One region of the Variovorax sp. YR752 genome, then DNA from elsewhere that is predicted to be linked to it. Evidence: predicted binding sites of a transcription regulator. Region 1 holds the regulator's gene; each other region holds the start of a gene.
What was found. The regulator sigma-54, encoded in region 1, starts transcription at its own class of promoters, with help from an activator protein. The targets are predictions, from matches to a motif close to TGGCANGNAANCTGCTTT.
Positions count from the first base shown of each region.

Region 2: nifB (nitrogenase cofactor biosynthesis protein NifB) is a predicted target of sigma-54. The motif match lies at 1,137-1,154, and genes of this name have one in related genera.
Region 3: glnA (type I glutamate--ammonia ligase) is a predicted target of sigma-54. The motif match lies at 1,681-1,698, and genes of this name have one in related genera.

Region 1 covers NZ_CALRZC010000070.1:31,366-34,574, forward strand. The annotation lists gene AAG801_RS17995 (phospholipase D family protein) at 1-757, opposite strand, end outside; gene rpoN (RNA polymerase factor sigma-54) at 768-2,360, opposite strand; gene lptB (LPS export ABC transporter ATP-binding protein) at 2,378-3,175, opposite strand; gene lptA (lipopolysaccharide transport periplasmic protein LptA) at 3,172-3,209, opposite strand, start outside.
Region 2 covers NZ_CALRZC010000037.1:16,811-20,019, reverse strand. The annotation lists gene nifB (nitrogenase cofactor biosynthesis protein NifB) at 1-1,097, opposite strand, end outside; gene AAG801_RS11565 (ADP-ribosylglycohydrolase family protein) at 1,259-2,050, shown strand; gene AAG801_RS11560 (methyltransferase domain-containing protein) at 2,052-2,720, opposite strand; gene creD (cell envelope integrity protein CreD) at 2,972-3,209, shown strand, end outside.
Region 3 covers NZ_CALRZC010000115.1:2,762-5,970, forward strand. The annotation lists gene glnA (type I glutamate--ammonia ligase) at 171-1,586, opposite strand; gene AAG801_RS23935 (molybdopterin-binding protein) at 1,810-2,631, opposite strand; gene AAG801_RS23940 (EI24 domain-containing protein) at 2,628-3,209, opposite strand, start outside.

The sequences.
Region 1 (3,209 bases):
GCAGCTCTTCGCGCGGCAGGTCGGTGCGCACGACCGAGCCGATCGGGCGCACGTGCGGGCTGTTCCAGTACTGGTCGAACAGCACGCCCAGGCGCGGGATCAATGCGCCCGTGACGAAGGTGTCGAGATCGATGAAGTTCTGGCCCGAGGTGCGGCGGAAGTACTGGTTGCCGATGTTGCGCCCGCCCGCCACCGCCATCGCGCCGTCGGCGATGAAGAGCTTGTTGTGCATGCGGCGATTGACGCGGCTGAAATCGAACAGCGAAGCGGTGAAGCGCCTGAGCAGGCTGCCGCGCCCGGCCGGGAACGGATTGAACAGGCGCAGCTCGACGTTCGGCGTGGCAGCCAGGCCGAGCAGCAGCTCGTCTTCGCCGGACGTGTACAGGTCGTCCATCAGCAGGCGCACGCGCACGCCGCGCTGGGCCGCGTCGCGCAGGGTGCGCAGCAGGTAGCGGCCGGTCTCGTCGTTCTCGATCTGGTAGTACTGCACGTCGAGCGTGCGCTGCGCGCGGCGCGCGAGCTGCAGCCGCGTGTCGAAGGCGAAGTCGCCGCCGGGCATGAGGCGAAAGCCGCTGAGGTCGGGGTCGGGCTGCGAGGCCAGCGCGATCTTGCCGAGCGCAGTGTCGGCCGAGACGGCGATGGCCTGGGTGGGCGCGCGCGGCGCTTCGTCGGGCAGCGTGGCGCAGCCGGTGAACAGCAACACGGTTGCGATGACGACAACCCAATGCCCACAGCGCGACAGCAGGCGATGGGTCATCGTGGGCTTTCTACAGGGCCTTGCGCAGGTTGGCGGGCGCGATGCGCAGCGCCTCGCGGTACTTGGCCACGGTGCGGCGCGCGCACTCGATGCCCTGCTCCTTCAGCATCTCGGAAATCTGGCTGTCCGACAGCGGCTTCTTGATGCTCTCGGAACTCACGAACTGCTTGATGAGCGCGCGCACCGCAGTGCTCGACGCGTTGCCGCCGGTCTCGGTGCCCAGCGCCGAGCCGAAGAAGTACTTGAGCTCGACCGTGCCAAAGGGCGTCGACATGTACTTGGCCGTGGTCACGCGCGAGATGGTCGATTCGTGCAGGCCCAGTTCGTCGGCAATCTCGCGCAGCACCAGTGGGCGCATGGCCAGCTCGCCGTGCACGAAGTAGCTCTTCTGCCGCTCGACGATGGCGTTGCTCACGCGCAGGATGGTGTCGAAGCGCTGCTGGATGTTCTTGATGAACCAGCGCGCCTCCTGCAGCCGCTGCGACAGCGCCTGGCTGCCCTCGCCCTTGTGCGCCTTGAGCGCGCCGGCGTAGATGTCGTGCACGCGCAGGCGCGGCATGACCTCGGGGTTCAGCATGACGCGGAACTTGATGTTGGTGCCGCGGCCCGTCTTGGTGACGATCACGTCGGGCACGACGATGTTGCGCTCGACGTCCACGAAGCGGCGGCCCGGCTTGGGCTCCAGGCGCGCAATGATCTGCAGCGCCGAGCGCACCAGCTCTTCGTTGGTGCGCGTGAGCGTGGCCAGGCGCTTGAAGTCGCGCCGCGCGAGCAGCTCCATCGGCTGCTTGCAGATCGCGATGGCGGTCTTGCGGATGAGCGCTTCGGCCTCGGTCTCGTCTTCGTTCGCGAGCGCCTTCAGCTGGATGCTCAGGCATTCGCCGAGGTCGCGCGCGCCGACGCCGACGGGCTCCAGGCTCTGCAGCAGGCCGAGCGCCACCTGGAAGTGGTGCACCAGGTCGTCGAACTGGTCGTTGTCGTCGCCTGCCAGGCCCGAGGCCAATGCGGGCAGCGAGTCTTCGAGGTAGCCGTCGTCGTTGAGCGATTCGATCAGGAAGCGCAGCGCGGCGCAGTCGTTTTCGTTGAGCCGCAGGGTCAGCGCCTGGCGGTGCAGGAACGACTGCAGCGACTCCTGGCTGCGCGCAAGTTCGGTGGCGTCGGCACGTTCGTCGTCGCCGAGGTTGTTCTGGCGTGCGGGCGCATCGCTGCCCCACTCGCTGTCGTCGGGCGCCATCTCGACGGTGCCGTCGCCTTCCCAGTCGGGCTCGCGCTCGGTGATCTCGGCGGCGGGGCCGTCGGAGTCGGGGGTCGAGGTGGTTTCGCTCGAAGTGGTCGTCGCGCTGGAGGCCGGCACCGGGGCGAAATCGCCCTCGCCGGTGTCACCGCCATCGTCGCGCGGCACGGGCGTGTCGACAGCATCGAGCCCGAACTCCTCGCGCGCGGCTTCTTCCGCGGTGCGTTCGAGGAACGGGTTCTCGTCCAGCATCTGCTCCACCTCCTGGCTCAGTTCGAGCGTGGAAAGTTGGAGCAGGCGAATGGACTGCTGCAGCTGCGGCGTGAGCGCCAGATGCTGCGAGACGCGAAGGGACAGCCCTTGCTTCATGAGGACGCGCCCCTCCCTTACATGCGGAAGTGCTCGCCCAGGTACACCCTGCGTACCTCGGCGTTGTCGACGATCTCCGAGGGTGTGCCTTGTGCCAGCACGTGCCCGTCGCTGATGATGAACGCGTGATCGCAGATGCCCAGCGTTTCACGCACGTTGTGGTCGGTGATGAGCACGCCGATGCCGCGCTCTTTCAGGAAACTGATGATCCGCTGGATCTCGATCACGGCAATCGGGTCGATGCCGGCGAAGGGCTCGTCCAGCAGGATGAAGCGCGGCTGCGTGGCCAGCGCGCGTGCGATCTCGACGCGGCGGCGCTCGCCGCCCGACAGCGCGAGCGCAGGCGAATCGCGCAGGTGGTCCACGCGCAGGTCGGACAGCAGGTCGGCCAGTCGCTCTTCGGTGGCCTGCTTCGACAACGGCACCATGCGGCCGTTGGCGTCGGGCTCGCGCTGCAGCTCGAGCACGGCACGCACGTTTTCCTCGACCGTGAGCTTGCGGAAGATCGAGGCTTCCTGCGGCAGGTAGCTCAGGCCCATGCGCGCGCGGCGGTGAATGGGCATGTGGGCGATGGGCTCGCCGTCGATGGTGATCTCACCAGCGTCGGCGCGCACCAGCCCGACGATCATGTAGAACGAGGTGGTCTTGCCCGCGCCGTTGGGGCCGAGCAGTCCGACGACTTCGCCCTTCTGCACATCGAGCGAGACGTCTTTCACGACCGTGCGGCTGCCGTAGCTCTTCTTGAGGCCGCGCGCCACGAGGCGGCTGCCGGGGACGCCGTCGGCGGTCGTCTGGGTTCCTGCGGTTTCGATCACTTGCGCCCTTCCCCTTCGGGGCTGCCGCCCAGCG
Region 2 (3,209 bases), on a different contig from region 1:
TGCCGCTCCGCCTCGACGCGCTCCTGATAGGCGCGGCGCTTGTCGAGGTCGTAGACCACGTCCATCTGGTCGATCTTGTCGAGCGTGAACTCGTCGCTGCGGTCCTCGCCGAGCAGGCCGACCGCATCGGCGCGGCATTGCCGGCAATGGCGCATCAGGTTCGCGCCGCCCATGCAGGCGTCCTGCACCGCCTTCAGCTCCTGCGCCGTGGGCCCGCGCTGGCCGGTCAGCCCGAACACCGTGCCGTGCTCGGCCTCGCTGATCAGCGGCATGATGTTGTGCAGGAAGGCACCGCGCTTCTTCACCTCGCGGTTGACCTCGTAGAGGTGCTCGTCGTTGATGCCCGGGATCAGCACCGAGTTGATCTTGGTGAGCACGCCGCGCGCAGTGAGCATCTCCAGCCCGAGCATCTGCTGGCGGTGCAGGATCTCGGCGGCCTCGCGGCCGGTCACGCGGCGGTGCTCCCAGAAGATCCACGGGTAGATCTTCTCGCCCACCGCCGGGTCCACCATGTTGATGGTGATGGTGACGTGGTCGATGTTGTACTTGCAGATCTCGTCGACCATCTGCGGCAGCGCCAGGCCGTTGGTCGACAGGCACAGCTTGATGTCCGGTGCCTGCTCCTGCAGCATGCGGAAGGTGTCGAAGGTCTTCTTCGGATTGGCCAGCGCATCACCCGGGCCGGCGATGCCCAGCACCGTCATCTGCGGGATCTCGCTGGCCACCGCGACGACCTTCTTCACCGCCTGGTCGGGCGTGAGCTTCTGGCTGACCACGCCGGGGCGCGATTCGTTGCTGCAGTCGTACTTGCGATTGCAGTAGTTGCACTGGATGTTGCAGGCCGGCGCGACGGCCACGTGCATGCGCGCGTAGTGGTGATGCGCCTCTTCGGAGTAGCAGGGGTGGTTCTTGACCTTCTCCCAGATCTCCGCCGGCATGTCGTCGGGCCCGCCAGAGGATCCGCAGCTCGCCTTGCCTTCGCCGCCGCTGGTCGAGCATCCGCCCGAGGCCGCGGTCTCGAGGATCTGGGCGACCGGGCTCAGAGCCTGGCGGCCGCGCTTGAGATCGACTATCGATACGAACGCTGTGTTGCTCATGGCGCGGGCCTTCGTCGCTAGGGTGGTGGCGCAGCCTCCATTGCGAGAGCCGTGCCAATCCCCAAACCCTTGTGAATCAGGGACTTAGCGCGTTCGCCCCGCGCGGTGGTGCTGTGTTCTTTGCGACAAACCGGACAGCCGTGCGGCCTATCATCGGCACCATGTTCGGTGCCATCGCCGGCGACGTGATCGGTTCCGTGTTCGAGCGGAACAACGTCAAGTCCAAGAGCTTCCCGCTGTTCGATGCGGCCAGCCGCGTCACCGACGACACCGTGCTGACGGTGGCGGTGGCCCGCGCGCTGCTCAGCGGCGAGGCGCCGGGCCGGGCGATGCGCGAGCTGCACGGGCTCTATCCGGGTGCCGGCTTCGGCCCGACCTTCCGCGCCTGGATCGATGGCGGCGACGACGCACCCGCACCGCGCAGTTCGAGCAACGGCGCCGCCATGCGCATCAGCCCGGTGGCCTGGGCCTTCGACACGCTGGACGAGGTGCTCGCCGCGGCCGAGCGTTTCACGGTCGTCACGCACGACCATCCGGATGGCGTGAAGGGCGCGCAGGCCGTGGCCGCTGCGGTGTTCCTGGCACGCCAGGGCGCGACGAAAGGCGAGATCCGCTTCTACGTCGAATCAAACTTCGGCTACGACCTCTCGGTACCGCTGGACCTCGTGCGCCCCGGCTACGCCTTCGACCTGTCCTGCGCGGGCACGGTGCCGCACGCGGTTCGCGCCTTCCTCGAGGCCGAGGACTGCGAAGACGCGCTGCGCAACGCCATCTCGATCGGCGGCGACTCGGACACGCTGGCCTGCATCGCCGGCGCCATCGCCGAAGCGCATTTTGGCGGCGTGCCCGAGCACATCGCCGGGCCGGTCTGGCAGCGGCTCGATGCGCCGCTGCGCGAGGTCACGCTGCGCTTCTGCGGGCAGCACGGCATCCGCATGCCGTGGCTGCGGTAGTTCAGCGCCGGTAGCTCAGCAGCCGGGCACGCGAGGCACCGGCACCAAGCAGCGACTCGGTCATCACGAAGCCCGCGGTCGCCATGCGCCGATGAAAGGCCGCGCGGTTGCCACGGTTCGGATCGACGATCAGCACCTCGGCGGCGGGCTGTGCATGGCGCTCGACGAAGGCCGCGAGCTGGCCGAGATCGTCGCGCTCGTAGAGCACGTCGCTGCCGATGATCAGGTCGAAGCGGCCTTCGACGATCGCCTCGCCCTGCACCGGCGGGCCCAGCGGTGCGGCCGCCCAGTCGCCATGCCGATAGGTCAGCGGCGGCAGGCCGTTGAGGCGGACGTTCTCGAGCAGGAAGCCGGCGGCCAGCGGATGGCAATCGGAGGCGGTCACGTCGGCGCCGCGGCGGTGCGCCACCAGGCTCGCCAGCGCCAGCCCGCAGCCGACCTCGAGGATGCGCTCCTGCGCGACCAGCGGCCGGCGGGCCATCTGCGCCGCCAGATGCAGCGCCGCCGGCCACAGGCAGCCGAACAGCGGCCAGGCGGCGCTGGAGATGCCGACGTCCGCGGCATGGCCGTGCGGGTCGGCGAACTGCTGGCGGTCGAGCAGCGAGCGGATGAGCAGGCTGTCCGCGCCGACGATGTCGACGCGCTCCTCGCGGGTCTGGTATCCCGGCATGCGGCGGCCTTGCGGAGAGCCGGCCATGCCGCTGTGACGAGGGCGTGGCCGAGTGGCAGGGCGGCATGCGGCGCGGCGTTCGCGCAGGACACGACGATGGGGGCGGGCGGGCTCGGGGGCCGGCGCCTGGCGTGGGGCAGTGTAGTCGCGCGAGGCCATGGCACTTCACACGAAGTTCACGCACCGCTCACCGGGTTCACCGAAGCCCGCCAGAGTCCGCTGCTTCTCGAACAGGAGGCAAGGGAGCAGCCATGAGATTTCCGATCATCGGCAAGTTGCTGGCGCTGGCCGGCGTGATGCTGGGCCTGCTGTGGGCGCTGGCCCTGGTGAGCGACGTGGTCGCCGAACGCGAGGGCCGGCTGCGCGAGGCCCAGCGCGGCATCGCCGACAGCCTGGCCGGTGCGCAGACGCTGGCCGGCCCGGTGCTGCAGCGCCAGTGCAGCGAGCGCTGGAAGGTCGAGCAGGGCGAAGGCAAGGACCGCCAATGGG
Region 3 (3,209 bases), on a different contig from region 1:
TCGGAAACGGTGCATGCGTCGGACTCCTCGCCTGTGCAACGCCGCACCGGACGGTACGGCTGACAGGCAACCTGTGGCGATTGTCGCCCAGGGTCGGTGCGCAACAACGACGGAGAAGTTCCAGAAAAAAGGGACGGCCGCGGCCGTCCCTTCATCCCTGCGTGAAAAGATCACAGGGCGTAGTACATGTCGAACTCGACCGGGTGGGTGGTCATGCGGAAGCGGGTCACTTCCTGCATCTTCAGCTCGATGTAGGCGTCGATGTACGAGTCGGTGAACACGCCGCCCTTGGTCAGGAAGGCGCGGTCCTTGTCGAGGTAGTCGAGCGCCTGGTCCAGGCTGTGGCAGACGGTCGGGATCTTCGCGTCCTCTTCCGGCGGCAGGTGGTAGAGGTCCTTCGTGGCAGCCTCGCCCGGATGGATCTTGTTCTCCACGCCGTCCAGGCCGGCCATCAGCAGCGCGCTGAAGGCCAGGTACGGGTTGGCGGAAGGATCCGGGAAGCGCGCCTCGATGCGGCGGCCCTTCGGGTTCGGCACGTACGGGATGCGGATCGAGGCCGAGCGGTTCTTCGCCGAGTAGGCCAGCTTGACCGGCGCCTCGAAGCCCGGGACGAGGCGCTTGTAGCTGTTGGTGCCGGGGTTGGTGATCGCGTTGAGCGCACGGGCGTGCTTGATGATGCCGCCGATGTAGTACAGCGCGAACTCGCTCAGGCCGGCATAGCCGTCGCCGGCGAACAGGTTCTTGCCGTCCTTCCAGACCGACTGGTGCACGTGCATGCCCGAGCCGTTGTCGCCGACGATCGGCTTGGGCATGAAGGTCGCGGTCTTGCCGTAGGCGGCGGCGACGTTCGCGATGACGTACTTCTGCAGTTGCAGCCAGTCGGCGCGCTGCACCAGCGTGCTGAACTTGGTGCCGATCTCCATCTGGCCGGCGTTGGCCACCTCGTGGTGGTGCACCTCGACCGGGATGCCCAGCGATTCGAGGATCAGGCACATCTCCGAACGCAGATCCTGGCCGGCGTCGATCGGAGGCACCGGGAAGTAGCCGCCCTTGACCGACGGGCGGTAGCCGCTGTTGCCGTGCTCGTAGTCCTTGCCGGTGTTCCAGGCCGCTTCCTCGGCTTCGATCTTGACGAAGCAGCCGGACATGTCGACGTTCCAGCGCACGTTGTCGAAGACGAAGAACTCGGGCTCCGGGCCGAAGTAGGCCGCGTCACCCAGGCCGCTGGCCTTCATGTAGGCCTCGGCCCGGCGGGCCAGCGAGCGCGGGTCGCGCTCATAGGGCTTGTGGTCGGTCGGATCGATGACGTCGCAGGTCAGGATCAGCGTCGGTTCTTCGAAGAACGGGTCGATGTTGGCAGTATTCGGGTCGGGCATGAGCGTCATGTCCGAGGCCTCGATGCCCTTCCAGCCGGCGATCGAGGAACCGTCGAAGGCGTGACCCGAGGTGAACTTGTCTTCGTCGAAGGCGGAGACAGGCACGGACACGTGCTGCTCCTTGCCGCGGGTGTCGGTGAAGCGGAAGTCGACGAACTTGACCTCGTTCTCCTTCACCATCTTCATCACGTCGGCGACGGTCTTGGCCATCAAAGATCTCCTGGCTGGATGCGTGTGGATTGGTTGGATGTGCGGGCGGTTACCCTGCGGACGGAGCCCGGGGGCCCGAAAAGCGCACAGGAATGTAGCAGAAGGCATGCCAACAACTGCGCACCTGCGGAGGCCGGCGCCTCTACTCCCGGGAGCGCCTCAGCGAGCGGCGCACCACCGGCGCGCACGCTTGCGCACCACTTTGGTTCTTCCTGTCGGGGCGTCAACGCACCAGTTCGGGGCCGAGCTGCGCGCCGTGCTCGTGCAGGCCGTGCAGCAACTCGGCATACGCGGCATTCATGTGGGCCGCCTCGCCCTTGACGCCCAACTCGATGTGCCGGCCCCATTGCGGGTGGTCCACGCTCGGCAGGCTGAACACCTTGATGCCGGGAAAGCGCGCCTCGACGGCCTCCATCAGCGGCGTCAGCGTCGCCTCCATCGCGCCGAAGACGATCACCGACTTCTCGCGCACGTCGACCCGGCGGTGCTGCTTCGCGCAGTGGGTGTCGAGCACCCATTCGATCATCGGCCAGGCCATCACCGGAAAGCCGGGCACGAAGAACACGCCGCCCTCGCCATCGGTCGCGTGCAGGCTGAAGCCGGCGATCTTGTTGTACGGATTCGGGATGATGCGCGCGCCCTCGGGAAACACGCCCATGTTCAGACGATGAACGTTGTCGGGGCGGTCGGGCTCGTAGGGCACGCCCTGCTCTCGCGCGATGTCCTGCATGCGCTCGCGGATCAGCGCCTCGGCCTGCGGGTGCAGGGCGAGCGGCCGGCCGAGTGCGTGGCCAGCGCACTGGCGCGTGTGGTCGTCCGGCGTGGCACCGATGCCGCCGCAGGAGAACACCACGTCACCACGCTCGGCGTCGGCGAAGGCGTCGCGCAGGTCGGCGGTGATGCGTTCGGGATCGTCGCCCACGTAGCGCGCCCAGGCCAGCGACAGTCCGCGTGCATTGAGCAGGTCGATCACCTTGGGCAGGTGCTTGTCGGCGCGCTTTCCGGAGAGGATCTCGTCGCCGATGATGATCAGGCCGAAGTTCATGGCGGGGGCAGCATCTCGAGGGTGGGGAATGGCGGCGGTGCCGGGGGTGCCGCCGGCGGCGGCTCGCGCTCGGCTCGCAGCGCCTCCAGCGCCGCCAGCGCGTAGTGCGCGAACCACAGCGCGGCGAAGGCGAACACCAGTGTGTAGATCCAGATCGCTGCCGGCACCAGCACCGGCGCGAGTGCGACCACCATCACGCCCGAGGCCCAGATGAGCCCCGGCGCCGCACCGAGGTAGCCGGCCATCACGCCCATCGCCAGCAGCGTCGGCCGGTGGCGGCGCACGACTTCCAGCCGCTCCTCGCGGCTGGCATGCTCGGCCAGCACGTCGTAGCTCAGCACGCGGTAGGTCAGCCAGCCCCAGATCAGTGGCGGCAGCACCAGCACCAGCGGCGGCACCAGCCACAGCGGCACCGAGATCACCAGCGCCAGCAGTGCGATCAAGGTCGCCAGCAGGGCGACCAGCACGCCGGTCCACATCGAGCCGCCGCGGCGCCGCTCCAGCGTGGCGAAGCGACGCTCTGCCACGAGGTGCAGCATCGACGGCGTCATCAGCACCGACACCGCCAGCAGCGCGAC